Regions from separate parts of the Agromyces sp. NPDC058484 genome, predicted to be linked through region 2. Evidence: predicted binding sites of a transcription regulator. Region 2 holds the regulator's gene; the other holds the start of a gene.

Region 1 (14,848 bases), on a different contig from region 2:
CGTACGTCGACGGCTTCTCGAAGTCCGAGACGAACCGCATGTCGCGGTTCGTGATGATGCCGACGAGCACGCCCTCGCCGTCGACCACCGGCAGGCCGCTGACCCGGTAGGTGGCGCAGAGATGATCGACCTCGGCGACCGTGGCATCCGGCGTCGTCGTCACCGGGTTCGAGATCATGCCGGACTCGCTGCGCTTCACCCGGTCGACCATGTCGGCCTGCTCGGCGATGGAGAGGTTGCGATGCAGGATGCCGATACCGCCCTGTCGGGCCATGGCGATCGCCATCCGGGCCTCGGTGACGGTGTCCATCGCGGCCGACAGCAGCGGCGTCGCGACCTCGATGCGGCGGGTCAGGCGCGACATCGTGTCGGCCTCGCTCGGGATCACGTCGGTGTGACCTGGCAGCAGGAGGACGTCGTCGTATGTGAGTCCTGTGAATCCGAACGGATCTGCCTGATCCATGTCTCCCCTTCGTTCCAGGTCGTGATTCCCGCGCCTCGCGGGCAGCAGCGGGATGCATCAATCTTAAGCGAGTTTGCGCGGCGGGCATTCCCCGGATAACAATCGAGGGCCGTTGTGCCCACATGAGAAACACATGCGTCATAATCGGCACGTACTGTCGACGACGTCGTCGACAGCAGGCCCGGTCCGCGGCCAACAGCCGCGGGACCCTTGGAGGTGCAGTGGAACCCACGCAATCAGTCGCCGAACGGAAACCCGGGAGGTGGCTCGTCCTCCTCGGAATCCTTCTCTCCGCACTCACCCTGTCCGGCATCGCAGCGTCCCCTGCGATGGCGGAGGATGTGAGAACGGTCGTCTCGTCCGAGGAGGCCTCGGCAACCGAGGAACCCGAATCGACGGAAGAGCCCGCAGAGGAGGAGTTCGAGTTCCACTTCCGCGGGAATGTGCAGTTCGAAGGCGAACCCGTCGAAGGCGTGAGCATCACCGTCGAGGGCAACGGCTTCGAAGCGGAGACCGAGACCGACGCAGAAGGACGCTGGGAGGTCGGCGTACCCGAGAAGGGCACGTACACCGTGACCCTCGACGAGGACACCCTGCCCGAGGGCGTCATCGTCGCGGAGGAGGGCGGCGCGGAGCGTGAGGCCGAGTTCGGCCTGACCCGCAACGCGTCGGTGAACTTCTTCCTCGGCGAGGGTGAACGAGTCACCGTCAGCTTCTGGAACCAGTTCCTGGAACGCGCCGTGAACGGCATCAACTTCGGTCTGCTGCTCGCGCTCGCCGCGATCGGCCTCTCGCTCATCTTCGGCACGACCGGCCTGTCGAACTTCGCGCACGCCGAGCTGATCACGTTCGGCGCCCTGATGACCTTCACCTTCGGAACCACCCTCGGCGTGCCGATGTGGCTCGCCATCATCATCGCCATCGTGCTGAGCGGCATGCTCGGGTGGGTACTCGACGCAGGCCTTTGGAAGCCACTTCGCAAGAAGGGCCTCGGCCTGATCCCGCTGATGATCGTCAGCATCGGGCTCTCGCTCGCCTTGCGGTACCTGTTCCAGTTCTACTACGGCGGTCAGACGTTCCAACTCAAGGGTGCGACGGGTGTGGCGAGGTTCTCGCTCGGGCCGATCTCCCTCAGCTGGATCGACGTCGCGAGCATGGCGACCAGCATCGTCGTGCTGCTGGCCGTCGCCTTCTTCCTCCAGCGCACCCGCATCGGCAAGGCGACGCGTGCGGTCGCGGACAATGCAAGCCTCGCCTCCGCGAGCGGAATCAACGTGAACTTCGTCATCCGCATCGTGTGGGTGCTCGGCGCCGCACTCGCCGGCCTGTCGGGCATCCTGTGGGCGTACTTCCGGCCGGGAGTCAGCTGGGATATGGGCTTCCAGATCCTGCTGCTCATCTTCGCCGCGGTCGTCCTCGGCGGCCTCGGCACCGCCTTCGGCGCGCTCGTCGGCTCCCTCATCGTCGGCCTGTTCGTCGAACTATCGACGCTCTGGCTGCCGAGTGACATGAAGTACGTCGGCGCTCTCGTCATCATGATCGTCGTGTTGTTGTTCCGGCCGCAGGGCATCCTGGGTCGTCGAGAAAGAATCGGATAGGAGGCCCACGCATGGATTGGGGAGCAATCTTCGGAAATGCGGCCGTCGAGCTGATCAGCCCGACCACCGCCGCGTACGCACTCGCCGCACTGGGTCTGGCGATCCACTTCGGCTTCACCGGACTGCTGAACTTCGGCCAGGCGGGATTCATGCTGCTCGGCGCCTACGGGTACGCCATCCCGGCTCTCAAGCTCGGATGGCCGTGGTGGGCTTGCGTGCTCACAGGGCTCGCAGCATCCGCGATCTTCGCACTCATCCTCGGTATTCCGACGCTGCGATTGCGGGCCGACTATCTGGCCATCGTGACGATCGCGGCGGCGGAGGTGCTTCGGTTGGTCTTCACGACCAACACCTTCGATGCCGTGACCGGTTCGGCGAACGGCTTGTCTCAGTACCAGGGTGACCTACTCACGTTCAACCCGTTCCCGCCGGGCCGCTACGGCTTCGGTCCGTGGGTGTTCGACAACCGCGTATGGTACTTCCTCGTGCTCGGGTGGATCGTGGTCGCGATCTGCGCGGTCTTCACCTGGCTCATCATGCGCAGCCCATGGGGTCGCGTGATCAAGGGCATCCGCGAGGACGAGGACGCAGTACGCGCCCTCGGCAAGAACGTCTACTCGTACAAGATGCAGAGCCTCATCCTCGGCGGTCTCTTCGGAACACTCGCAGGCATGATCTTCGTCATGCCGCGTGCGGTCGTTCCCTCGTACTTCCAACCGACGCTGACGTTCATCATCTACGCAGTCCTGCTCCTCGGGGGGGCCGCGACCATCCTGGGGCCGATCGTCGGCTCGATCGTCTTCTGGGTACTGCTGTCGTTCTTCTCAGGATTCGTCGCGCGTGCCGTCAACGCCGGATGGTTCCCGTTCATGACGCAGGTTCAGGCCGGCCAGCTCCGGTTCATCCTCGTCGGCATCGCGATCATGCTGATCGTGGTGTTCATGCCACAGGGCATCCTCGGAAACAAGAAGGAGCTCGCTTTTGTCAAGTGAAACCGCCTCCTCAAGGCCAGTGAAAACCACCGGGCTGCACGTCGGAGAGCCGGCGCCCGGGGTCAAGAAGACCGACCCGATCCTGATCGCCGATGGCGTCAAGCGCTCCTTCGGCGGCCTCACTGCGGTAGACATCGACCATGTCGAGATCCCTCGCGGCGCGATCACGGCGCTGATCGGCCCGAACGGGGCCGGGAAGACGACCTTCTTCAACCTGCTGACCGGATTCGACAAGCCCGACAGCGGCACGTGGTCGTTCGAAGGTCGCTCGTTGGCTCACGTCCCCGCCTATCGCGTGGCACGAATGGGACTCATCCGCACCTTCCAGCTCACCAAGTCGCTCGGCCTCCTGACGGTCATGGACAACATGAAACTGGGGGCGAAGGACCAGATCGGCGAGAACCTCTTCCGCTCGCTCATCCCCTCGTTCTGGCGCAAGCAGGACGACGAGATCGAGACGAAGGCAATGGATCTGCTCACCCGGTTCAAACTCGACGCGAAGAAGGACGACTACGCGGCCAGCTTGTCGGGCGGGCAGCGCAAGCTCCTCGAGATGGCAAGAGCCCTGATGAGCGGCCCGACCCTGGTCATGCTCGACGAGCCGATGGCGGGGGTCAACCCGGCCCTCACGCAGTCCCTGCTCGATCACGTCCTGAACCTCAAGTCCGAGGGCATGACCGTGCTGTTCGTCGAACACGACATGCACATGGTGCGCCACATCGCCGACTGGGTGATCGTGATGGCCGAGGGAAAGGTGGTCGCCGAGGGCGACCCGCACGAGGTCATGGAGAATCCCGCCGTGATCGACGCGTACCTCGGCGCCCACCATGACGCCGACATCGGGTCGGCGGACACGGGGTCGGTCGAAACAATGAAGGAGCTCATCGATGACGAACAGTAGCGTGGCGCCCACCGTCGCCGAGCCAGCGGCTCAAGACCTCGTGGTCGAGGTGGGCAACGTCGTCGCCGGGTACCTGCCGGGCATCAACATCCTGCATGGCTGCTCGTTGACGGCGGCCCGCGGTGAACTCATCGGCATCATCGGACCCAACGGTGCCGGCAAGTCGACCCTCTTGAAGGCCATCTTCGGGCTGGTGAAGGTGCGCGACGGTCAGATCCGCCTCAACGGCGAGGAGATCACCAACCTCGCGGCAGACAAACTCGTCGCGAAGGGCGTCGGGTTCGTGCCCCAGACGAACAACGTGTTCCCGTCGCTCACCATTCAGGAGAACCTCGAGATGGGGATGTACCAGAATCCGAAGCGCGTGAAGGAGCGTCTCGAATTCGTGCGCGAGATCTTCCCCGAACTCGCGAACCGCCTCTCGCAGCGCGCCGGTTCACTCTCGGGCGGTGAACGTCAGATGGTCGCCATGTCTCGCGCGCTGATGATGGGCCCTCACGTCATGCTCCTCGACGAGCCATCGGCAGGCCTGTCCCCGGTGCGTCAGGATGAGGCGTTCCTGCGCGTGAAGGAGATCAACCGCGCGGGCGTGACGACGATCATGGTGGAGCAGAACGCCCGGCGCTGCCTGCAGATCTGCGATCGAGGGTACGTGCTCGACCAGGGGAAGGACGCGTACACCGGAACCGGTCGCGAGCTCCTGAATGACCCGAAGGTGATCGGGCTCTACCTCGGCACCCTCGGGCAGGACGACGAGGAGTAGACGAACCCTTCGAGGGGGGTGGATGCTGCGGCATCCATCCCCCTTCGGTGTTTCGGGGCCTCTCCAGCGGGGTGGGAGTCCGGGGTTCCCCGCTGGACGGATGCTCGAAGTTCCGGGCCTTCCGGGCCGCGCAGACGATCGCACGTCGGAGCGGCCGGTAGACGTCGGGAGCCAGCGGGGTGCTTTCCGGCCATATTCGTGGGGAGCGTACATTGAATCGGCCGGAAGGCACCCCCGGACGCGGACACAGGCTGGAGCGGAGCCCCTTCATCGTCTGTGCGTGCATTCGAATTCGGCGGTCACGCGGTGAGGATACGAAGTAGGGCCCCGGCCGAAGCCGGGGCCCTACTTGATTCACGAACTCGGATCAGCCATCGCCGATGCGCGAGTAGGTGTTGTCGTCGTTGTACTCGTAGATACCGATGGTCGCTTCGGTCGGGTCACCGTGCTCGTCGAACGTGATCGGACCCGAGGGGCCGTCGTAGTCGATCTGCTGACCCTCGGAGAGGAGCGCGATGCCCTCTTCGTAGCTGGTGACCTTCTCACCTTCGCCACAGCCACCGGAGACCTGCTGGAGGTACTTGGCGATGTCGGTACCCTCGGTGCTGTTGGCCGCGTAGGCCGCGAGCGCGAGCAGCACCACAGCGTCGTACGACTCCGCCGCGTAGCTGTAGTCGGTGAGGGCAGGGTCGACCGCGAGCAGTTCGTCGGTGAAGTCACCGAGCTTCTCCGTGTCGATACCCGGAAGGGTGCCCTTCGCGCCCGTGATGAGCCCGGGAGCGAAATCCGCACTGTAATCGCTGAGGTTTCCATCGACGAAGTACAGCTGGTCACCGGGGTAGCCGCTGCCGACCAGTGCCGGGACGATGATCTTGGACTGATCGAACGTGATCAGGGCGATCGCGTCGGGGTTGGCCGCCGTCACGTCAGCGATCTGCGAGTCGAAGCTCGAGTCGCCCTCGTTGAAGAGCGCCTCGGCGACGACCTCGCCACCGGCCGCCTCGAACGCGGTCTTGGTGTATTCCGCGAGGCCCGTGCCGTACGCGTCGTTGAGGACGATCAGGCCGAGCGTCGAGTTGCCGTCGGAGGCGATGCGGTTGCCGAGGACCTCGCCCTGCAGCACGTCGGACGGCGACGTGCGCCAGTACAGGCCGTTGTCGTCGTACTCGGTGAAGTCGGCCGACGTGTTCGCCGGCGAGAACTGCACGACGCCCGCGGAGACGATCTGGTCGATGACCGTCTTCGACACACCGGAGGATGCGGCACCGATGATCGCCGACACGTCCTGCGAGAGCAGGTCGGTGACTGAGACTGTGGCGATGTCGGTCGTGGTGTCGCCCGAGTCGCGGAAGGTGACGTCGACCGTCAGGCCCGAGTCGACCGCGTTGACGTCGTTGGCGCCGAGCTGCACACCGGCCTCTTCGGGCGGGCCGAGGAATGCGAGCGTACCACTCTGCGGAAGGATCGTTCCGATGTTGAGGGTGAGGTCGCGCTCACCTTCGGCGATCGGCTGCGCGCAGTCGCCATCGGCGGCCGGCTCCTCCGTCTCGGCGGGGGTCGTGCCACCCTGCGCGCACGCAGACAGGAGAAGGGTGCTGACGCCGGCGATGGCGAGACCCGTCCATGCTGCGCGAGCCGTGCGCTTGGCCTTGGCCTTCGCGAAAACGCTCATGTTGCTCCTTGGGACTGAAGGATTGGTACACAAACCAGCGTCTGGTGACGCCGTGGTTTGACAGTATTGCCCGCCCTTGGTGGAAACAAGTCGCCGCGGTCACAACCGTGTAACACCGCCGAAATCGTTACCTTGCCGACACCTTGGCGCCCGCGTACGCACGGAATCGCCACTTCACGGCATGCACACGCTCGGATTCGCGCACCCCCGTTCTGGGGTGGGATGCGCTCAGATCGGTTCCGCCGCCGTGCGCCGCGCAGTGCGGACGCCGCGTACGAGGTCGAACGTGAGCACGACGAGCGCGACCCAGACCAGGCCGAAGCCGATCCATCGCTCGAGGGGCATCGGCTCCTGCAGCACCACGACTCCGACCAGGAACTGGATGAACGGGGCGAAGTACTGGATGAAGCCCATGAAGACGAGCGGCAGTCTCCGTGAGGCGGCCGCGAAGAGGAGGAGCGGCACCGCCGTCACCGCACCGGCGAGGAGGAGGAGCACGGTGTGCCATGCGCTCACGGTGCCGATCGTGAGCCCGGTCGTCATCGCGACGAAGACGAGTTGGATGACCGCGAGCGGCGCGAGCCATGCCGTCTCGAGCGTGAGGCCCGACACGGCGTCGACCTTCGGTCCCACGCGCTTCTTGATGAGTCCGTAGAAGCCGAACGAGAACGCGAGCACCAACGCGATCCACGGCAGCTGCCCATACCCGAAGGCGAGCACGACCACGGCGACGATCGAGATGCCGACGGCCACCCACTGCGTCGCGTTCAGCCGCTCGCGGAGCACGAGCACACCGAGGAACACCGTCACGATCGGATTGATGAAGTACCCGAGCGCCGCCTCGACGACCTGGCCGGTGAGGGTCGCGAAGACGTAGGTCTGCCAGTTGACGAAGATGAGGATGCCGGCGAGCCCCATCGTGAGCACGACCCGGCGATCGCGAAGGAGCACGGCGAACGGCCGCCACGCCCGGGTCACGGCGATGAGCAGCGCGCAGAACACGAGCGAGAAGAGCACCCGCCACGCGACGATCTCCATCGGGCCGCTCGGGGCGAGCGCGATGAAGTAGATGGGGAGGACGCCCCAGAGCGCGTACGCGCTGATCGCGAACGCCAGTCCGGAACGACTCACCGACTGGTCGGATCCGGCCGGGTGCGACGTCGTGGCTTCGGAACGGGATGACACCAGCCAACAGTACGCCTGTCACGCCACCGACGATCGCGCGGGAACTGCCGTTCACCGCCGAGATCCGGCCGACCGCGGCATCCGCTCGGTTGTGGCACCGGATGCCGCGATCGCCGTGACACGACGAGGCCCGGATGCCGCAAGGGCATCCGGGCCTCGAACGAATCGTGTCGCGACTAGCGCACGACGACCGCGAGCACGTCGCGGGCCGACAGCACGAGGAATTCGTCGGCGCCGAACTTCACCTCGGTGCCGCCGTACTTCGAGTAGAGCACGCGGTCGCCGACGGCCACGTCGAGCGGAACGCGGTTGCCGTTGTCGTCGATGCGGCCCGGGCCCACCGCCACGACCTCGCCCTCCTGGGGCTTCTCCTTGGCGGTGTCGGGGATCACGAGACCAGACGCGGTGGTCTGCTCTGCCTCGACCTGCTTGATGACGATGCGATCCTCGAGCGGCTTGATGGAAACCGACACGGTTGACCCCTTTTCTTTCTAGACAAGAACTGTCTTGACGAAGACTGGATTAGCAGCCTCATTGCGAGAGTGCTAAAGCGAGTCTAGGGGCGATTTGGCACTCGTGCAACGTGAGTGCCAGCCCCTTCGACAGGCTCAGGGACCACCGGTCACTCGGTGCTAGCGTGGCCGGGTGGACCGCGCCGAGCTCGTCGAACTCCTCTCCCCCGAGGGGCTCCGGCTGCTCGACAGCCTGCCCGAATGGGACTCGAAGGCCGACATCGTGCGCACGGTCGCCGCGCTCCGCCGCGAGGGTCACCCGCCGGGTCTCGTGGCCACGGTGCTCAGCCAGTCGAAGCTCCGCGCGAGGGCGCGTTCGAAGTTCGGCGAGTTCGCGTCACGCATGCTCTTCACCGAGGCCGGGCTCGAGCAGTCCACCCGGCTGAAGGTGGCCGCGTTGCACGCCGGTCGATTCGCGCGCGCGGGCATCGGCCATGTCGCCGACCTCGGATGCGGCATCGGCGGCGATGCGCTCGCCCTCGCGGCGGTCGACCTCGACGTCACCGCAGCCGAGGCCGACGAGATCACCGCCGCGATCGCCGCCTACAACCTCACGCCCTTCCCGAAGGTCACGGTGCTGCACGCCCGAGCGGAGGACGTCGCGCTCGGCGGCATCGGCGGCGCGTGGCTCGACCCGGCACGCCGAACGACCACGGGCGGCACGACGCGTCGCCTCGATAATGCCGCCGACTACTCCCCCGGGCTCGACTTCGCGTTCGGGCTCGCCGACCGGATGGCCGTCGGCGTGAAGCTCGGACCCGGCACCGACCGCGACGTCATCCCCGGCGACGCCGAGGCGCAGTGGGTGTCGATCGACGGCGACGTCGTCGAGCTCGGCGTCTGGCTCGGGGCGGTCGCCCGTCCCGGCATCCGGCGCGCGGCCCTCGTGATCCGCCACGACGGCGCTGCCGAGCTCACCGCCGGCGCCGACAGCGACGACGCCCCCGTCGGCCCGCTCGGCGACTACCTGTACGAGCCCGACGGGTCGGTGATCCGCGCCCGGCTCATCGGCGACCTCGCGCGCGCGAACGGGGCGTGGATGCTCAGCGCCGGCATCGCCTACCTCACGGCCGACACCCCGTTCGACTCGCCGTTCGCACGGGGCTTCCGGGTCGTCGAACGGCTGCCCGTCGACGAGCGGCAGCTGCGCCAGGCGCTCGCCGCACGGCGCATCGGAACCCTCGAGATCAAGAAGCGCGGCGTCGACGTCGACCCGGCGGCGCTTCGCACGCGCCTGAAGCTCCGCGGCGACCAGAGCGCCACCCTCGTGCTCACGCGCGAGGAGGGCCGGCACGTCGCACTCCTCGTCGAACGTCTCTGACGGGCCGCGGAACTGCACGCACACGCGTCAGTGCGGCAGAGCGCCGAAGACGATCGCGTAGTAGCCGATCCACACCGCGGAGAAGACGAGTCCGGCGACGCCGGCGCCGATCCCGACGAACGCGAGCGTGCGTCCCTCCTCCTCGCGGCGGAGGCCGAGCACGCCGAACACGATCGCCGCGATCGAGAGGGGCAGCATCCAGCCCACGAACAGCGAAGCCGCCGCGCCCAGCGTGCCCACGACGGCGGCGATCCAGCTGTAGACGCGTCGCTGCGTGTCCTCCTCGTCGACGGCTCCGGATGCCTCGGCCATCGGCTCGGGGCGGTGCATGATGAGCAGTTGACCGGTGGGAAGCCGATGCAGCTCGCCCGTATCGAGCGGCCTCTCGAGCTCGCGCACCGCGGGATCGGCGCGAAGCGTCGGCTCCGCGGGCTCAGGCATCTCGGGGGCGGCGGTCGTGCCGCCCGATGCGGGCGCCTCGGGGGCGCCGGCGGTCGTGCCGCCCGATGCGGGCGCCGGCGCCGGTTCCCGGGGTGAACGGTCGGGGGCCTCACTCGCGGGCGAGGCCCCCTCGCGCTCGGACATCTCGAACCTCAGTAGCCGGTGTCGATGTTGGCCGGGAAGCTCGCGAAGGCGACGGTCCAGAGGATGATCGAGAGCAGGGCGATGGCGATGCCGGCGAACCCGAGGATGATGCCCGTGAGCCACATGCCCTTGGCGGCCGGCTCCTTCTTCATGCCGAGGAACCCGAGCACCACGGCGGCGGTCGGGATGATCAGCTGCATGATGCCGCCGACGATCGGGATGAACACCACGAAGAAGCCGACGAGGCCCACGATGCCTGCGATGAGCGAGATCAGGCTGAGCACGGGGGTCGGCTTCGCCGAGGTGCTGCTGCCGTACGCCGGCGCCACGTACCCGGGCTCGCCGTAGCCGGGTTTCCGAGAGCCCGCCTGACCGTACCCCGGCTGCCCGTATGCCGGCTGCTGGCTGCCCGCCGGCTGCGCGGCGCCGTACGCGGTGCGGGGCGCAGCGCCGGCGCGGCGCGCGTCGGCATCGGGCGCGCCGTAGCCGCCGGCGGCGGGCGGCGGCGGGGGGGGCGGGGGCGGCGTCGCAGCGCCGTAGGCGGGCGTGGCGGGCGGAGCCGGCGGAGCGGGGGGCTCGGGCGCGGCGGGCCGCTCGGGCGCCGACGGCGCCGCCGGGAACTCGGGGGTCGACGGCTGGCCCGGTGGCGTCGGCTCGGGCTCCGACGGGAACGTCGGCTCCTCGGGCGTCGGGAACGTCGGCTCCTCAGGGGCAGGAACCGTCGGCTCCTCTGGAGCAGGGACGGTGGGCTCCTCGGGCACCTTGGGCGAGTCGGGGTTCCTGGGGTCACTCATGGCATCAGCCTTTCGCGGTTGTCAGAACAGCTGTCGGCGGTCAGTACGTGGTGGTGGTCAGGTTGGGGTTCGAGAGGATCGCGGCGAACACGGCGAAGAAGATGATCGCGCCGAGGATGGTGAGTGCGATGCCGATGTAGCCGATGATGAGGCCGGCGACCGCCATGCCGCGGCCCTGCTCGCCGGTCTTCTTGATCTGGCTGAGCGAGATGTGCCCGCAGATGACGCCGGCGACGAAGCCGATGCCCCAGATGATGAACCCGGCGATCGATGCCACGAGCGAGACGATCGCGAGGACGTTCGTCTTCGGGCCGGCCGGCTGGCCGTAGGCGGGCGCGGACTCGCCGTACGCGGGTGCGGCCGGGGCTCCGTACGTCGGGGCGGGCTGCGATGCGGGCGGCACGGGAGCGCCGGGCTGGTCGGGAAGGTTCGGATCGGTCACGGTCGGTGTCCTCTCGATGCTGTGATCCACAGACGCGCCATGCGCTGCGTGGCGGCGCGCACATTCGGCGCCTCCGCTGTCTACGTTGCTCACACTATCGCGGTGTGCGGGCCCTGTGCAGCCTTCGGCGCGGCCCGTCAGACTTGGATCCGGGTGACGGGCAGGGTCGAGTCCGCGCCGAAGGAGGAGAGGTCGGATGCCGCGTGCCCGGCCATGATGAGCCGGGACCCGAGTGCCGCGATCATGGCCCCGTTGTCGGTGCAGAGCGACAGCGGAGGAACCCGGAGGGCGATGCCCGCGGCATCCGCTCGCTCCTCGGCCACCCGACGGAGCCGCGCGTTGGCCACCACGCCGCCGCCGAGGAGGAGCCGGGGGACACCGAGGTCGGTGCACGCCGCGATCGCCTTGCCCACGAGCACGTCGACGACGGCCTCGCGGAAGCTCGCCGCGACATCCGCGAGCGGAACCGGCTCACCGGCGGCCTCGCGCTGCTCGACCCAGCGGGCGACGGCGGTCTTCAGTCCGGAGAAGCTGAAGTCGTAGCGGTGCGCCGCCAGGTCCTTCGGCTGGGTGAGCCCCCGCGGGAAGCGGATCGCCGCGGGGTCGCCGCCGATCGCCGCCCGGTCGATCTCGGGTCCGCCCGGATAGGCCAGGCCGAGGAGCCGCCCGACCTTGTCGAACGCCTCGCCGGCCGCATCGTCGATCGTCTCGCCGAGCAGCTCGACATCGGCGTCGAGGTCGCGCACGAGGAGGAGCGACGTGTGGCCGCCCGAGACCAGGAGCGCGACCGTGGGCGTCTGGAGGGGCGCGCGGTCGTCGAGCAGGTCGGCGCCGACGTGGCCGACGAGGTGGTTCACGGCGTAGATCGGGCGGTCGAGCGCCAGGGCGAGCGCCTTCGCCGCGCCGACGCCCACCATGAGCGCACCCGCGAGCCCGGGCCCGCTCGTGACGGCGACGGCGTCGAGATCGGCGAGCTCGACGTCGGCCTCGGCGAGCGCCGCGCCGATCGTCGGGCCGAGCGCCTCGAGATGCGCCCGCGCCGCCACCTCGGGCACGACGCCGCCGTAGCGGGCGTGCTCCTCCATCGACGACGCGATGACGTTGGCGAGCAGGTCGGTACCGCGCACGATGCCGACACCGGTCTCGTCGCACGAGGTCTCGATGCCGAGCACGAGGGGCGCGTCACGATTCATCCGCGGCCCCTCGGATCGGCCGTGGCTGCCGCGGGCCGCGTCACGGCGGGCGGCACCGCGAGCCGCATCGAGATCGCGTCGACGCCGTCGGGCTGGTAGTAGCCGCGCCTGACGCCGATCTCCTCGAAGCCGAGGGAGTCGTAGAGCGCGCGCGCGATGGGGTTGTCGGCGCGCACCTCGAGGAAGAGCTCGGTGAGGTGGCGCCGTCTCGCCTGCGTGATGAGGGCGTGCATCAGGCCGCGGCCGAGGCCGATGCCGCGCGCGAACGGAGCGACGGCGATGGTCTGGATGTCGCCCTGCTCGCTGCCCGACGGGGCGAGGAGCCCCGCGTAGCCGAGCAGCCGCCGCTCGTCGTCATCGGCGTCGTCGTCGACGGCGATCAGGTAGTAGCCGTGCGGGCTCTCGATCTCGCGGCGCATGGCCTGCTCGGGCCACGCGTCGCGCACGAAGGTGGCGCGTTCGAGGCGCATGATCGCCTCGAGGTCGGCGGACTTCGCCCGCCGCATCAGCACGCTCATCGCAGCACCCGCTTCGGGGCGGAGGGGGTCACGTCGGGCGCGCGCAGGTAGATCGGCGCGTCGTCGGCGAGCGGCAGGCGCCCGGCCGCGAACGCCAGCTCGGCGAGCATGCCGACGGCACCGGCGGGAACGAGGGTCGCATCGAGACGGATGCCCCGTGCCCCGGGCACCCCGTCGCGAGGCACGAGTCGCGGCCCGCTCGTGCGCACGGGGAGACCGTCGCCGTCGAGGCCCTCGTAGTCGGAGACCGCGAACTCCCGGCGCCGGGCGTCGGTGACGACCTGGAGCGCGCCCGCACCCCCGTCGCGATACCAGCGCCAGGCGATCGCATCGTGACTCGCGACCGGCACGAACGGCCGATCGATGCCGAGCGCGAACGCGTGCGCCGCGGCGATGCCGACGCGGAGCCCGGTGAACGGCCCGGGGCCCATTCCGGCCGCGACGCCCGACAGCCGACCCGGGCGCACGCCGGCCGCGGCGAGGGCGTCCTGGATGAAGCCGCCGATGACCTCGGCGTGGCGCATCGTGTCGTCGGTACCCGTCTCGGCGAGACAGCGCAGTTCACCGTCGGCGCCGTCGCGATCGACGACGGCGACACTCGTGCCCGTCGAGGTGTCGATCGCGAGGAGCATGAATCCAAGCCTACTGGGAGGCGTCGAACGGGCTCCCCGCCCAGCGCGGGCCGTGGCCCCGCACCGCGAGGATGCGCGGCTCGTCGGCGCCGAGGAGCTCGGCGTCCGCGGCATCCGTCGGCTGGTCCGCGGGAGCGCCGCTGCCCTCGGGCCGCTCGATGACGACGTCGAGCCAGGAGTCGGCGACGTCGTCGAGCAGGCCCGCACCCCACTCCACCACCACGACGGCGTGCGCGAAATCGAGGTCGAGGTCGTCGAGGAGCTCGGCGCTGCCGAGCCGGTACGCGTCGACGTGCACCAGCGGCGGCCCGCCGACGAGGCTCGGGTGGGTGCGCGCGAGCACGAAGGTCGGGCTCTGCACCGGGCCGCGCACGCCGAGGCCCTCGCCGATGCCCCGGGTGAGGGTCGTCTTGCCCGCGCCGAGCGAGCCCGTGAGCACCACGAGGTCGCCGGCGCGCAGCGTGCCGCCCAGTTCGCGCCCGAATGCCTCCATCTCGGCGGTGTCGCCCACGTCGAGGCGCATCACTCGCCGCCCATGTAGGTGCGCGGCACCCGGGGGCCGATGCGCGTCACGATCTCGTAGCCGATCGAGTCGGCGGCGTCGCCCCAGTCGTCGGCAGAGGGTACGCCGGCGGCCGGATCGCCGAAGAGCACGACCTCGTCGCCGACCGTCACCTCGTCGTCGCCGACGTCCACGAGGAACTGGTCCATCGCGATGCGCCCGACGACGGGCCGCCGTGCGCCCGCGAGCCACACTTCGCCGCGCCCGGAGGCCTGTCGCGGGACCCCGTCGGCGTAGCCGAGCGGCACGAGGGCGAGCGTCGTCGCGTGTTCCGCGCGCCAGACGTGGCCGTAGGAGGCGCCCGTGCCCACGTCGACGCGTCGCACCGCCGCGACGCGCCCGCGGAGGGTCATCGCCGGGCGCAGGCCGAGGTCGGCGGCCGTCGTGCCGTCGCCGAAGGGCGGCACCCCGTAGCATCCGATGCCGAGTCGCACGAGGTCGTACCGGGACTCGGGCCGGCGGACGGCGCCCGCTGTGGACGCGATGTGGCGCACCTCGGGGGCGAGGCCCGCCGCGGATGCCGCGGCGAGCGCGGCCTCGAAGGCGGCGAGCTGCGCGGCATCCTCGTCGGCCGAGGTGTTCGCGAGGTGGCTGAACACCCCGCGGACCTCGACCAGGCCGTCGCGCTCGAGGCGCGCGGCCGTGCCGACCGCCTCGCCCCACGCCCCGGGTGCGACGCCGTTGCGGCTGAGCCCCGTGTCGATCTTCAGGTGCA
Region 2 (14,848 bases):
CAGGTCGTCGCCGTTGCGGCTGAAGACGTCGTGACTGCGAACCTTGATCTCGAGGTAGAGGTCGCCGTTGGGGCCGCCCGCGGGGCCCGCCTCGCCGGAGCCCGGCATCTGCAGCCGCAGGCCGGTGTCGACGCCCGCGGGGATGTCGACCGGCACCGTGCGCCGGGCACGGATGCGGCCCTGCCCCTGGCAGGTCACGCACGGGGTCGCGATGATCGTGCCGTAGCCGCGGCACGTGCCGCATGGGCTCGAGGTCATCACGTTGCCGAGCAGCGACCGCACTGAACGCTGGATCGAACCGGTGCCGCCGCAGATGTCGCACGTCACGGGCGACGTGCCCGGCTGGCAGCATGAGCCGTGGCAGGTCTGACAGGTGATCGCGGTGTCGACCTCGATGTCGCGGTGGGTGCCGAAGATCACCTCGTCGAGCCCCACCTCCACGCGGATGAGCGCGTCCTGGCCGCGCTCGCGACGCGAACGCGGACCACGCGTCTGCTGGCCCGCCCCGAAGAACGTCTCGAAGATGTCGCCGAACCCGCCGAAGCCCTGGCCGCCGAACCCGCCCTGGCCGCCGAGATCGTACTGCTGGCGCTGCTTCGGGTCGGAGAGCACGTCGTACGCGTGCGTGACCTGCTTGAATCGCTCGGATGCCTCGGCGCCCGGGTTGACGTCGGGGTGGAGCTCGCGGGCGAGCCGGCGGTACGCCTTCTTGATCTCGTCGGGGGTGGCGTCGCGCGCGACGCCGAGGACCTCGTAATGGTCGGCCACGGAGGGCATGTCCTTTCGATTGCCGGATGCCGGTCGGAGTCGACGGGCGGCGGAGTTCAGCTCTCGCCGAGCGTGCGGGAGAGGTAACGGGCGACGGCGCGGACGGCCGCCATGCTGGTTGAGTAGTCCATGCGGGTGGGGCCCACGATGCCGAGCCGAGAGACGTCACGACCGGGGATCTCGAAGGCGCTCGACACCACCGACGTCTCGCCGAGGCCGAACGACGCGTTCTCGCGCCCGATGCGAACCGCGACGGCGTGCTCGTCGGTGGCCATCTCGCCGAACAGCCTCAGCAGCACGACCTGCTCCTCGATCGCCTCGATGACGCCGAGGATGGAGCCGGCGAAGTCCAGCTCGTCACGAACGAGGTTGGCGGCGCCCGCGACGACGAGGCGGTCTTGGCGCTGCACCCGGGCCTGCTCGGCGAGGGTCACCGCGAGGGTGTGCAGTACGGCGGCATGTCGGCGGTCGACGCTTCCGATCTCGCCCGACAGCGCCTCGGCGGCATCCGCCATCGTGCGACCGCCGGCGATCTCGTTGAGCCGCCCGCGCAGCGCACCCAGCGTCTCGTCGTCGACGGGCTGCTCGAGTTCGACGAGGCGCTGCTCGACCTGCCCCGAGTCGGCGATGAGCACGCAGAGCGCGCGATCGGGGGCGAGCGAGACGAGCTCGACATGGCGCACGCGCGCGCTGCCGAAGCTCGGGTACTGCACCACGGCGAGCTGCTTCGTGAGCTGTGCGATGAGCCGCACCGTGCGTGCGAGCAGCTCGTCGAGGTCGCTCGATTCGCCGAGGAACGTCTCGATGGCCTGCCGTTGCGCCTGGCTGAGCGGTCGGATGTCGGTGAGCTGGTCGACGAAGACGCGATACCCCTTGTCGGTGGGGATGCGCCCCGAGGAGGTGTGCGGAGCCGCGATGAGCTCCTCCTCTTCGAGAAGGGCCATGTCGTTGCGGATGGTCGCGGCGGACACGCCGAACGCGTGGCGCTCGACGATCGTCTTCGAGCCCACCGGTTCGCGGGACGCGACGTAGTCCTGCACGATCGCCCGGAGCACGGCGAGACTGCGTTCGGAGACCATGGCCCTCGCTTCCACTCCTTAGCACTCGATCTGACTGAGTGCCAATCCTATCGCGACATCCTGCGAACCCGGCCGTTGCCACCCGTCGACGCCCGGCGATACCGTATGGGTACCCCGCGAGTCACACTGGCTGCGATCCCCCTGTCGCGAAGTCGCGGTTCACCCCTCCGAAACCCCCTGAGAGGCACGCAATGACCGACCCCGACGCCCAGCCGGCCGATCCGAGCATTCCCCCGGCCCAGCAGCCGAGCGCACCGCAGCCGGCAGCCGCAGCTCCCCTGTCACCCGAGCAGGACGTGCAGTGGGGCTCGTTCGCCCACCTCGGCGGCGTGCTCGGCTTCCTGCCCTCGCTCATCATCTGGCTCGTCTTCAAGGACCGCGGCTCGTTCACCGACACCGAGGCCAAGGAGGCGCTGAACTTCCAGATCACACTGATCTTCGGCTACCTCATCTCGGCGGTCCTCATCGTCGTCTTCATCGGCGCACTCCTGATGTGGGCCGTCTGGATCCTCGGCGTGGTCTTCTCGATCATCGCGTTCCTCCAGGCCAAGGACGGCAGGCACTACCGGTACCCGTTCGCGATCCGGCTCATCAAGTAGCCGGCCGGCATCGTTTCGCCCGCCGTGGGAGCGTCATACTCCCGTGGCGGGCGTTGCTGTGCCAGCATGAGTTCGACCGAGTCTCGGCCGAGAGGACGAGCCCGAACAAGGAGATCCCATGTCCGACACGCCGCCGCCTCCCCCGCCGCCCCAGAACCCCTACCAGCAGAGCCCTTCGCTCAGCCCGAACGACGAGAAGCTCTGGGCCACGTTGGTGCACATCGGCGGCATCTTCTTCAGTTTCATCCCGGCCCTCATCGGGTATCTGATCCTGAAGGACAAGGGCCCCTTCGTGCGCGAACACACCGCGACGGCGCTGAACTTCCAGATCACGATGGCGATCGCCTACGTGATCAGCTACATCCTCTGGCTCATCGTCATCGGCTGGCTTCTCACCATCGCGATCGGCATCGTCGTCATCGTGTTCAGCATCATCGCCGCGGTGAAGGCGAACCAGGGCCAGCCCTACACCTACCCCCTCGCGATCAAGTTCGTGAGCTAGGCACAGGTCCCGATCACTCGAGCAGGCGCCTGACCACGGCGTCCGCGAGCAGCCGCCCTCGTCTGGTGAGCGTCAGCACACCGGCGAGGGCGGCTTTCGCGTCGACGAGGCCGTCGGCGATCAGCCCCGCCACGGCGTGACGCCCGCCGGCGGGCAGCGACGGGATGTCGATCCCCTCCCGGATCCTGGCGAGCAGCAGCACTCGCTCGGTGTCGCGCGCCGGCGGGTCGAGCACCTCGCGCCCGACCGCCGGCGACAGTCCCGCGTTCACGCGCTCGGCGTAGGCGGCCGGATGCTTCGCGTTCCACCACCGGGTGCCGCCGACATGGCTGTGCGCACCGGGCCCCACGCCCCACCAGTCGTCGCCGCGCCAGTACCCGAGGTTGTGCCGTGAGCGGTGCGAGGCATCCGTCGCCCAATTGCTCACCTCGTACCACTCGAAGCCGGCTCCCGCGAGCAGCTCGTCGGCGAGCTCGTACATGTCGGCCTCGAGGTCGTCGCTCGGCTCGGCGAGCTCGCCGCGGCGGATCTGCCGTGCGAGCTTCGTACCCTGCTCCACGATGAGCGCGTACGCGCTGAGATGGTCGGGCCGCTCGGCGATCGCCGACTCCAGGCTGCGTCGCCAGTCGCCGAGCGACTCCCCCGGCGTGCCGTAGATGAGGTCGAGGCTCACGTCGAGCCCGGCGTCGCGCGCCCAGCGCACGACGAGCGGAACGCGGGCGGGATCATGCGTGCGGTCGAGCGCGGCGAGCACGTGCGGCACCGCCGACTGCATTCCGAACGAGACCCGCGTGAAGCCGCCGTCCGCGAGCCGGGCGAGGTCGTCGGGGCCGACCGAGTCGGGGTTCGCCTCGGTGGTCACCTCTGCGCCCGGCGCCAGGCCGAACTCGTCGCGCACCGCGCCGAGCATGCGCACGAGGTCATCGGCGGGCAGCAGCGTGGGAGTGCCGCCGCCGAAGAAGGCGGTCGCGGCGGGGCGGTCGGGCACGCCGGATGCCTCGAGCGCGCGCCGCGACATCCGGATCTCTGCGATCACGTGGTCGGCGTAGTCGACCTGGCGGGCGCCGCGGAGCTCGCTCGCCGTGTAGGTGTTGAAGTCGCAGTATCCGCAACGAACCCGGCAGAAGGGGACGTGCACGTACACACCGAAGGCCCGGTCGTTCGCGCCGATCGCGGCCGAGGCCGGCAGCAGGCCGTCGAGCGGGGCGGGCTCGCCGAGCGGAAGGGCGGATGCCACGCCTACACGCCGCCCGCGGGGTGGAGTGCTCGAAGCTCGAGGCGGGTGAGCTCGCGGCGCTTCCGGCGCTGCCGCGACGCGAGAATGCTGCCTCGCGTGCGGAGGAGCGATCGGATCGTGAGCCACACGGTGTCGTCGTCGCGGTGCTCGAGGATGAACGACTCCTCACCGCTCTCCGGCCCATCGGCGGTGGTGCCGTACGCGAAGCCGATGCGGCGCGGTTCGTCGATCACGTAGACGACGAGGACGGGCGTGTCCCGGGTTCGGAAGCGACCCTTGCGACGGAGCGTCGCGGTCATCCCGGCCGCGATGTACGGCGTGCCGTCGGCACCGAGGCGTTCTTCGGTGCGCGGGCCCGGCTGCTCGGCGAGCGGCGCCCCCTCCACGTCGTAGACGATGCCCGGATACTGGGCGCCCGTGCCGGCCGCGACATCCGCGACCTCGAAGCCGGTGCCCTTCTGGATGCCCCACGTCATGAGGGCTTCGGCGGCCCGGTCGAACCGGTCGACGCCGCTGCCGAGCCGCACCGAGTCCTCCGCGGGGCGGTAACCCGCCGGCGGGTAGCGCAGCAGGTCGGGGGCGAGGGTCGCCCCGATCGCCCCGTACGTGACCGACTGATCGGTGAATGTGCTTCGGCGGGTCATCCGTCGCCCCTTACTTCTTCGCGTCCTTCTTCTCGGTGTCGCCCGACAGCGCCGCGATGAACGCTTCCTGCGGCACCTCGACGCGGCCGACCATCTTCATGCGCTTCTTGCCCTCCTTCTGCTTCTCGAGGAGCTTGCGCTTTCGGCTGATGTCACCGCCGTAGCACTTGGCGAGCACGTCCTTTCGCATGGCCCGGATCGACTCTCGTGCGATGATGCGCGCGCCGATGGCGGCCTGGATCGGCACCTCGAACTGCTGGCGCGGAATCAGCTCGCGCAGGCGACCGGTCATCAGCACGCCGTACGCGTACGCCTTGTCGCGGTGCACGATCGCGCTGAACGCGTCGACCTGCTCGCCCTGCAGCAGGATGTCGACCTTCACGAGGTCGGCGGCCTGGTCGCCGACGGGCTCGTAGTCGAGTGACGCGTATCCGGCGGTCTTCGACTTCAGCTGGTCGAAGAAGTCGAACACGATCTCGCCGAGCGGGATGTTGTAGCGGATCTCGACGCGGTCTTCGCCGAGGTACTCCATGCCGAGGAGCGATCCGCGACGCGACTGGCAGAGCTCCATGATGGTGCCCACATAGTCCTTCGGTGCGAGGATGGCCGCCTTCACCATCGGCTCGCGCACCTCGGCGATCTTCGCACCGGTCGGGAACTCGCTGGGATTCGTGACCGTGACCGTCTTCGTGTCTTCGGTCGTGACCTCGTAGACGACGGATGGCGCAGTCGCGATGATGTCGAGGTCGAACTCGCGACGCAGGCGCTCGGTGACGATCTCGAGGTGCAGCAGCCCCAGGAATCCGCAGCGGAACCCGAAGCCGAGGGCGACCGAGGTCTCGGGCTCGTAGACCAGCGCGGCATCCGACAGCTTCAGCTTGTCGAGGGCCTCGCGGAGCTCGGGGTAGTCGCTGCCGTCGATCGGGTAGAGGCCCGAGAACACCATCGGCAGCGGCTCGGTGTAGCCGGCGAGCGCCTCGGTGGCCGATTTCGCGGCCGTCGTCACGGTGTCGCCGACCTTCGACTGACGCACGTCCTTCACCCCGGTGATGAGGTAGCCCACCTCGCCGACGCCGAGCCCCTGCGTGGGGGTCGGCTCGGGCGCGCTCACGCCGATCTCGAGGATCTCGTGGGTCGCGCGGGTCGACATCATCTGGATTCGCTCGCGGGGGTTCAGCTGCCCGTCGACCATGCGCACGTAGGTGACGACGCCGCGGTAGCTGTCGTACACGGAGTCGAAGATCATCGCCCGCGCCGGGGCATCCGCGTTCCCGACGGGAGCCGGGATGCGCTCGACGACCCGGTCGAGCAGGTCTTCGACGCCGACGCCGGTCTTGCCCGACACGCGCAGCACGTCGTCGGGCGAGCCGCCGATGAGGTCGGCGAGCTCCCTCGCGTACTTCTCGGGCTCGGCCGCAGGCAGGTCGATCTTGTTCAGTACGGGGATGACCTCGAGGTCGTTCTCGAGCGCGAGGTAGAGGTTCGCGAGCGTCTGCGCCTCGATGCCCTGCGCAGCGTCGACGAGGAGGATCGCGCCCTCGCACGCCGCGAGCGAGCGCGAGACCTCGTAGCTGAAATCGACGTGCCCGGGGGTGTCGATCATGTTGAGCGCGTACGAGACATCCGGTCCCTGCGCTTCGGCAGGCTCAGCAACCGACCGGACGGCCCACGGCATGCGCACCGCCTGGCTCTTGATGGTGATACCGCGCTCACGCTCGATGTCCATGCGGTCGAGGTATTGGGCGCGCATGTCGCGATCGGACACGATGCCGGTGATCTGCAGCATGCGGTCGGCCAGCGTCGACTTGCCGTGGTCGATGTGCGCGATGATGCAGAAGTTGCGGATCAGCGCGGGGTCGGTGGCGGCGGGCACCGGCGGGTTGGCGGCTCGTGGGGACATCCTGTCGATTCTCCCATGAGTTCGCATCGCCCATTCGACCGATGCCCCGCCGCGGGCCGCGGATTACGCTGGGAACACCATGAGCACGACCTTCGCCGAGCCTTGCGCCGGCCTACGCACGGCCGCCGTCGCGCCTGCCCGCGGGCTGGGCGCGACCAGGGCGGGCTGACGGATGCCCCGCGCCCGCGTCGTGCTCGTGCACGGACTCCGCACCTCGGCGACGATGTGGCGGCGGCAGCTCCGCCTGCTCGCCCGTCACGACATCGAGGCGGTGGCGGTCGACCTGCCCGGTCATGGCACGCGCCTCGACGAGCCGTTCAGCCTCGACGCGGCGATGGAGGTGTTCGACGAAGCCCTTCCCGCGCTCGGCGCTTCCGCGGCACGGCCGCCCACGCTCCTCGTCGGGCTGAGTCTCGGCGGCTACCTCGCCGTGGAGTTCGCCGCGCGGCATCCGGGCCGCATCGACGGGCTCGTGGCGGCGTCGTGCGGCACCCGGCCGAGGGGCGCCGGGCTCGCGGGTTATCGGCGACTCGCCGAGCTCATCGGCCTGCTGCCCGACCGCGGACGCGCCATGAACGATGCGGTGGTGCGGGTCTTCCTCCGGGCCGAGGCCGTCGACGACGTGCTGGCCGGCGGCGTGGCGCTCGACGTCATGGCGCCGGCGCTCGCCGCGGTCGGCGGACTGGATCCCGAGGCGGCGCTCGCGCGGATCGAGGTCCCGGTCTGGTTCGTGAACGGACGATTCGACCACTTCAGATTCGAGGAGCAGCGGATGCTCCGCGCCGCAGCCGACGGCCGGCTCGTCGTCGTTCCCGGGGCCACACACCTGGTGAGCCTCGTTCGGCCCGACGAATTCGCCGCCGTCGTGCTCGGGGCGGTCGCGGAGCTCGAGGCTCGTGCGGGGCGCCGCCATCGCCGTCGATCCGTCGCAGCTGCCGGGTAATCGCACCGCGCTCTCCGCCACCCCCTTGCGGCGCTGCGCGGATCGGACGATCGTCGTTGTCGACGAAGGGACAGGTGATGACGGGGACCAGGACGTACCCGGAGGGGGTGCCCTCGTGGATCGACCTCGAGCAGCCCGACCTCTCGGCAACCCAGGAGTTCTACGGCGGGCTGTTCGGTTGGACGTTCGTGTCCGCGGCTGGTCCCGATGCCCTTGCCCGGTACGTGATCGCCCGGCTGGACGGGCGAGACGCCGCCGGACTCGGCGAGGCACCGGAGGGTGGCATCCGCCGGGTCGCACCGACGTGGAACACCTATGTGGCTGCAGCGGACGCCGACGCGGTCGGCCGACGAATCGTCGAGTCGGGCGGGCGGATCATCTCTGCGCCCGCCGACGTCGACGGGGCCGGACGTGCTGCCGAGGCCGTCGACCCCTCGGGCGCGAGGTTCCGCCTCTGGCAGGCCGGACAGCGGCCGGGGGTGCAGGCGGTGAACGTGCCCGGGGGGTGGAACTTCGCGGACCTGCACACGTCGGACGCCGAGGAGCCGCGGTTCTACGTCGCCGTGTTCGGATGGGAGTTCGCCGACCTCGGCTTCGGGACCCTCATCCGCTGCCCGGGCTATGGCAACCACCTGGCGGCGACGGTCGACCCCGACATCAGGGAACGGCAGGCGAGCGACGTCACCCCGCCCCGCTTCGAGGACGCGATCGGCTGGCTGGCCCCCGCACACGACGACGAGCCCCCGCATTGGCACGTGGCCTTCACCGTCGCCGACCGCGACGACAGCGCCGCGTCGGCCGAGCGGCTCGGCGGCACCGTCCTGGCGACGACCGACTCCGACTGGACGCGCGACGCGCTCGTGCGCGATCCGCAGGGAGGCGTCTTCACGGCGAGCCAGTTCATCCCGCCCGCGCGGTGAGTCGCCGACGGCGTTCGACGCGCGGAGCCGCATGGCGCGTGGTCGCTCTCGGTGGCCGCGTTGGTGCGGCCGTCGCGTAGCTGGTATCGTTGCCTGTTGGCTTGCGTGCGGGTCCCACCCCGCACGATTCGCCGGCGAGGCCCCTCTGCCTTCGCCCGGCACGTCCGGTACCCGCACGAGAACGAAAGACGAACCACGTGGCAAACATCAAGTCGCAGATCAAGCGCATCCGCACCAACCTGAAGGCGCAGGAGCGCAACAAGGCCGTGAAGAGCGAGGTCAAGAGCGCCGTCCGCGCGACGCGCGACGCCATCGCCTCGGGCGACAAGGAGAAGGCGACCACCGCCCTCCGGGTCGCGACCCGCAAGCTCGACAAGGCCGCCGGCAAGGGCGTGATCCACAAGAACCAGGCCGCGAACCGCAAGTCGGCCATCGCGAAGCAGGTCGCCGCGCTCTGACGCGAACCAGACTGCCCGAGGCCCCGCACGCGAGTGCGGGGCTTCGTCGTTCTCAGCGTCGGATGCCACAGCGCCCCCGTCAGGCGAAGTCGCGACCGCGCGCCGCGATGATGCCGACGAGTCGTTCGAGGGCGAACACCGGGTCGCGTTCGGCACCCTTGACCGCCGCGTCGGCCTCGGCGAGCGATTCGATGGCACGCCGGAGACCTTCGTCGCTCCAGCCGGCGAGGTCACGCCGGGCCCGGTCGACCTGCCACGGGGCGAGCCCGAGCGACGAAGCGACCTGCGGCCCGCCGCCGCGCACCCCCGACACCTTCGCCATCGTGCGCACCTTCATCGCGAACGCGGCCACCATCGGCACCGGATCGGCACCGCTGTCGAGCGCATGACGCAGCGCGATGAGCGCTTCACCGTGACGACCGGCGATCGCGGCGTCGGCGACGGCGAAGGCGTTCGTCTCGACACGACCGCCGTAGTACCTGGCCACGACGGCCTCGGTCACCTCGGCCGGTGCATCGGCGATGAGCTGGCGGCAGGCCGCTGCCAGCTCGGCGAGATCTTCGGAGAACGCCGCGACGAGCGCCCGGAGTGCGCGGGGGTCGATGCTCCGACCGGCCGCCCGGAACTCGGCCGCCACGAAGTCCTGCTTCTCGACATCCCGCTTGAGTTCGGCGCAGACGACCTCGACCCCGCTGCCGACGCCCGCCCGGATCGCGTCGAGGAGCTTCTTTCCCCGCACGCCGCCGCCGTGGCGAAGCACGAGCGTCGTGGATTCGGCGGTCTGCTCGAGGTACTCGAGGGCGTCGATGAGGAAGTCGTCGCTCGCCTTCTCGACCGCGCCCACCCGGATGAGCCGTGGTTCACCGAACAGCGACGGGCTCGCGAGGGTGAGCAGCTCGCCGCGCCGGTAGCCGTCGGCTTCGAGATCGCTCACCTCGAGCGCGGGATCCTCGGAGCGGAGGAACTCGCGGAGGATCCCACTCGCGCGCTCGGCGAGCACCGTCTCGGAACCTGAGATGAGCACGACCGGAGCTTGGCGCACCTCATTCCACGACAACTGCGGGATCGCCGCCGGCTTCGCTCGCGCCGACGTGCCTGATCGTGCCACCGCACCCTCCCCGTTCCGCTCAAGTCTACGGGCCGCCTCCGACGCTGTCCGCGGCAGAGCCTCCGGTGCCGCCCGATCGCTCGGACCACCACCGGAAGCTGCCGTCGTCATCGGCCGTGAGCACGGCCGTGCCCGACCGGTCGGTGCGCACGACGGCAGTTCCGGATGCAGCCAGCAGGTCGAGGAGGCGATCGGTCGGGTGCCCGTATCCGTTGTCGGCGCCGACGCCGACGACGCCGACGGTCGCGGCGAGCTCCCGGTAGAGCGCCTCGCTCTGATCGGCCGACCCGTGGTGCGCCACCTTCACGAGGTCGGCGCGGCCGACATCCGTCGACCGTAGGAGGCGTGCCTGCGACTCCTCGCCGAGGTCGCCGAGGAACAGCGCCCGGTAGGCCGGGGCATCCAGGTCGAGTACGACGCTCGCGTCGTTCCCCGGCACGGCGCCGGGCCTCGGCCAGAGCACACGCCAGCGCGCCTCGCCGAGCGCACCCCGGTGACCGGCCGTCACCTCGACCGCCTCGGCGCCGGCGCGGGTCAGCGGACCGAGGACGCGAGCGGACCGATCGCCGTCGAGCGGGCCGTGGATCACGGTCTCCACACGGCCGATGACGGCGCTCGCTCCCCCGGCATGGTCGGCATCCCAGTGGGTGACGACGAGAACGTCGATGCGCCCGATACCGAGGAGCGTGAGGCAGCGCGCCAGGGCAGCCGGGTCGGGACCGGTGTCGATGAGTGCGGTGGCGTCGGCCGAACGCACGAGCACCGCATCGCCCTGGCCGATGTCGCAGGCCGCCACATCCCACGACCTCGGCCTGGTCGCGGTTCCGACGAGCGGCCCGCCGACGCCGACGCCGAGCGGCACCGCCAGGGCGACCAGGAGGAGCGCCGCGACGACGGCGCGAAGGCGCGGTCGCCGGCGACGCGAGAACGCGAGCCAGAGGCCGAGTGCCGTGCACGCGACGAGGAGCAGCACGCCAGGGGCATCCGCGATCCAGGGAAGCCGACCGCCCGGCAGGCCGGCCGTTCCGTGCGCCACGAGCGCGATCCACGACGCGGGAACCCACGCGACCTGCAGGAGCGCGACGCCGACCGACGGCAGGAACGGCAGCACGAGGCATCCCACGAGTCCGACGACGGTGCCGAGCGGAGCGGCGGGCGCCGCGAGCAGGTTCGCGGCCACGCCGTAGAGCGCGATCGCCGGATCGAGGAGCACGAGGATCGGCTGGCACGCGAGCTGCGCGGCGAGCGGCACGGCGAGCACCGTCGCGAGCGGCACCGGCATGATGCGGGCGAGGCGGGCGGCGAGCGGCACTGCGAGCAGGAGCAGGCCCGCGGTGGCCGCGGCCGACAGTGCGAACCCGTAGTCGCGCGCGAGCCATGGGTCGAACGCGAGCAGCGCCACCACCGCCACGGAGAGCGCGGAGACACCTCCGCCGGGTCGGCCCGCTGCGATCGCGATGAGCACGACGATCGCCATGGCCCCGGCCCGCACGACGCTCGGCTGCGGCGTGACGAGCAGGATGAACCCCACGAGTGCCGCCGCGGCGACCACGACACGACTGGTCCGCCGAAGCCCGCAGAGCGCCGCGAGAGCGAACGCCGCCGCCGTCACGATGGCGCAGTTCGCACCCGACACGGCCGTGAGATGGCTGAGCGAACTCGCCTTCATCGCCGCATCGAGCTCTTCGCCGACCGCGCTCGTGTCGCCGGTCGCCAGCCCGGGCACGAGGGCGGCGCCGTCGCCGCCGAGGCCGCGTGCAGCCTCCGCGAACCCCTCGCGGAGGCCGGTCGCCCACCCGAGCCAGGGCGGAGGCGGATCCTCGACGTCGACCGCTCCGATCGCACGCAAGCGGAACCCCGCCTGCTCCGCCGCCGGAAGGGCTGTGACGCCGGCATCGAAGACGAGGCGCGTGCCGAGCTGCGCCTGGTGCGCCGGGATCGAGAGGGTCGAGCTCACCGCGACCGGCGCCGCGTTGCGCCCGTCGACCGAGACGATGCGTCCATCGACGCGCAGCATCGGGTCGTCGGATGTCTCCGCCCACACGGGTGCGCGCATCGCGCGCGGAGCCGCGGCGATGTCGACGACCACGCGCGCGGTGCGATGCGCCGTGGCCGCGTCGAGGAGCGGTGAGTCCGAGCGATGCACGAGGCCCATCGCAGCGGCCGACGCGACGAGCCCGGCCGAGGCGAGCACCACCACGAGGATCGGCCCGAGCCCGACGAGACGGGCTCCGATCGCGGTCACGGCACGACCGTCGGAGCGATGGCGCACGACCCACCCGGCGATCGCCACGGCTGCGGCCGCGGCGATGCCGCCGACCCACAGGGTCCAGGCGATCGCGACCGGGTCGACGTCCGCATCGGGAGCGGCGACCACGAGCCAGGCCACGGCCCACGCCGACACAGCGGGCAGGAGCATCCGCACGTCGCGCACTCAGAGCGCCACCCGGTCGGTCAGGCCCGAGAACACCGCGTCGCCGATGCCGGCCACGTCGAGGAGCTGGTCGACGCTCGTGAACGGTCCGTTGGCCTCGCGCCAGTCGATGATGCGCTGCGCGAGCGCCGGCCCGATACGCGGCAGCGTGTCGAGCGCCGCGAGGTCGGCCGTGTTGAGGTGCACGACGCCGTCGCCACCTGCTCCGTCCGTGCTCGGCGACCCGCCGACCGCGGGTGGCGGCACCTGCCCCACGGCGAGCACCACGAGCTGCTCGCCGTCGACGACCGGACGCGCGAGGTTGACCCCGGCCGGATCGGCGTCGGCGGTGAACCCGCCCGCCGCGGCCACGGCGTCGACGACGCGGGCGCCCGACGTGAGCTCGACGAGCCCGGGCCTCGCGACCGCACCGAGCACGTGCACGAGCAGGGGGGCGGTGCCGACCCCTCCCCCGGAACCGCCGGCGTTCCCGGCGTCGCCGGAGGCATCCGACCCGGATGCCTCGATCACGCGTTGCTCGCCACCTCCGCCCGCCGCGAACGAGAGCATCGCCGCAGCAGCCACGGCGGCGATGAAGAGCACGAGGGCGGCGCCCACCGCGATGCGAACGCGCGGGGTCGCCCGCCGAGCCGCCGGGTCCAGCGCGTCGAACGGGTCGGGTTCGGGGCTCGCGGGCATGCCCGCACGCTACGGGCGAACGGCGCCCCTCGACGACGCTGCGAGCGCAACCGTGCGACGATCACGCCGCCCCGCACCTGTCGAGGAGGAGTCAGCCCCGCGTGGCGATGTTCACGAGCCGCGGCGGCCGCACGATCACGTTGACGATCTCACGCTCGCCGATGGCACGCGCGACGCCCGACGAGGCGCGCGCGAGCGCTTCCAGCTCGTCGCCCGACACCTTCGGCGACACCTCGAGCCGGTCGCGCACCTTGCCGTCGACCTGCACGATCGCGGTCACCGAATCCTCGACGAGGAGCGCAGGGTCGGCCTTGCGCCACTGCACCAGGGCGACGCTCGGCTCATATCCGAGACGCTCCCACATGTCTTCTGCGGTGAACGGCGCGAAGAGGTCGAGGATCATCGCGGTGGCCTCCGACGCCTCCCTCACCGCGGCATCCGCCGGGCCCGCGCCGGAGTCGATCACCTTGCGCGTCGCATTGACGAGCTCCATGAGTCGCGCGACCACGACGTTGAACTTGAACGCCTCGACGAGCGACGGCGCATCGGCGAGCAGCCGGTGCGTGATGCGGCGAAGCGCAAGGTCGCCCGTCTTCCATTCGACGTCGGGACTCGACGCCACCTCGCCCGAGATGCGCCAGGCGCGCGCGAGGAACTTCGCCGCACCGACGGGCGAGACATCCGCCCAGTCGATGTCGTCCTCGGGCGGGCCGGCGAACGCGAGCGTCACGCGCAGGGCGTCGGCACCGTGCGCGCGCAGCTCGGCGGCGAACTCGACGAGGTTGCCCTTCGACTTCGACATCTTGGCGCCGTCCATGATGACCATGCCCTGGTTCAGGAGCGACGTGAACGGCTCGGTGAAGCTCAGGTAACCGAGGTCGAACAGCACCTTCGTGATGAAGCGCGAGTAGAGCAGGTGCAGGATCGCGTGCTCGACGCCGCCGACGTACTGGTCGGCGGGCAGCCACTTCTCGGCCTCTGCCGGGTCGAAGGCCCGCGAGTCGTCGTTCGGGTTCAGGTAACGCAGGTAGTACCAGGAGCTGTCGACGAATGTGTCCATCGTGTCGGAGTCACGGCGTGCCGCTCCTCCGCAGTTCGGGCAGGCGACCTTCGCCCACTCCTCGGCGGCGCCGAGCGGGCTCGAGCCCTTCGGCTTGAGGTCGAGGCCCGCGGCATCCGGAAGGCGAACCGGAAGGTCACTCTCGGGCACCGGCACCTCGCCGCATTCGTTGCAGTGGATGATCGGGATTGGCGTGCCCCAGTACCGCTGGCGGGAGATGAGCCAGTCACGCAGGCGGAAGTTCTTGGAGGCGCGCCCGAGGCCGGGCTGCTCGAGCAACTCGATGACCCGGCGGATCGCGTTCGATTTCGAGAGCCCGTCGAGCGGCCCCGAGTTCACGAGTCGTCCCTCGCCCGCGAGGGCGATGCCCGTGGCGGCGGGATCGCTGAGCGGCACGTCGTCGGGAAGCACCGGCTCGCCCTGCTCGTCGAGGGGGATCACCGGGATGACGCCGGTCGCCGGAGCGTTCGTGTCGACGACCACGCGCACGGGCAGGTCGAATGCGCGTGCGAAGTCGA

What was found. The regulator HrcA, encoded in region 2, represses chaperone genes, less so after heat shock. The targets are predictions, from matches to a motif close to TTNGCACTCGNNNNNNNCGAGTGCNAA.
Region 1: the regulator HrcA is predicted to act here: its motif matches at 8,142-8,168, upstream of groES (co-chaperone GroES).

The regions. Positions count from the first base shown of each region.
Region 1 covers NZ_JBHXMP010000003.1:194,181-209,028, forward strand. The annotation lists gene guaB (IMP dehydrogenase) at 1-463, opposite strand, end outside; gene ACFWN7_RS04440 (branched-chain amino acid ABC transporter permease) at 793-2,061, shown strand; gene ACFWN7_RS04445 (branched-chain amino acid ABC transporter permease) at 2,073-3,053, shown strand; gene ACFWN7_RS04450 (ABC transporter ATP-binding protein) at 3,073-3,954, shown strand; gene ACFWN7_RS04455 (ABC transporter ATP-binding protein) at 3,941-4,717, shown strand; gene ACFWN7_RS04460 (ABC transporter substrate-binding protein) at 5,085-6,389, opposite strand; gene rarD (EamA family transporter RarD) at 6,618-7,574, opposite strand; gene groES (co-chaperone GroES) at 7,751-8,047, opposite strand; gene ACFWN7_RS04475 (SAM-dependent methyltransferase) at 8,220-9,407, shown strand; gene ACFWN7_RS04480 (hypothetical protein) at 9,435-9,992, opposite strand; gene ACFWN7_RS04485 (hypothetical protein) at 10,001-10,786, opposite strand; gene ACFWN7_RS04490 (DUF4190 domain-containing protein) at 10,827-11,228, opposite strand; gene tsaD (tRNA (adenosine(37)-N6)-threonylcarbamoyltransferase complex transferase subunit TsaD) at 11,366-12,421, opposite strand; gene rimI (ribosomal protein S18-alanine N-acetyltransferase) at 12,418-12,939, opposite strand; gene tsaB (tRNA (adenosine(37)-N6)-threonylcarbamoyltransferase complex dimerization subunit type 1 TsaB) at 12,936-13,571, opposite strand; gene tsaE (tRNA (adenosine(37)-N6)-threonylcarbamoyltransferase complex ATPase subunit type 1 TsaE) at 13,582-14,094, opposite strand; gene alr (alanine racemase) at 14,094-14,848, opposite strand, start outside.
Region 2 covers NZ_JBHXMP010000008.1:87,078-101,925, reverse strand. The annotation lists gene dnaJ (molecular chaperone DnaJ) at 1-768, opposite strand, end outside; gene hrcA (heat-inducible transcriptional repressor HrcA) at 825-1,847, opposite strand; gene ACFWN7_RS08610 (DUF4870 domain-containing protein) at 2,039-2,446, shown strand; gene ACFWN7_RS08605 (DUF4870 domain-containing protein) at 2,565-2,948, shown strand; gene hemW (radical SAM family heme chaperone HemW) at 2,962-4,185, opposite strand; gene ACFWN7_RS08595 (DUF1990 family protein) at 4,188-4,829, opposite strand; gene lepA (translation elongation factor 4) at 4,840-6,729, opposite strand; gene ACFWN7_RS08585 (alpha/beta fold hydrolase) at 6,902-7,672, shown strand; gene ACFWN7_RS08580 (VOC family protein) at 7,750-8,592, shown strand; gene rpsT (30S ribosomal protein S20) at 8,790-9,050, shown strand; gene holA (DNA polymerase III subunit delta) at 9,130-10,158, opposite strand; gene ACFWN7_RS08565 (ComEC/Rec2 family competence protein) at 10,184-12,577, opposite strand; gene ACFWN7_RS08560 (ComEA family DNA-binding protein) at 12,593-13,270, opposite strand; gene leuS (leucine--tRNA ligase) at 13,362-14,848, opposite strand, start outside.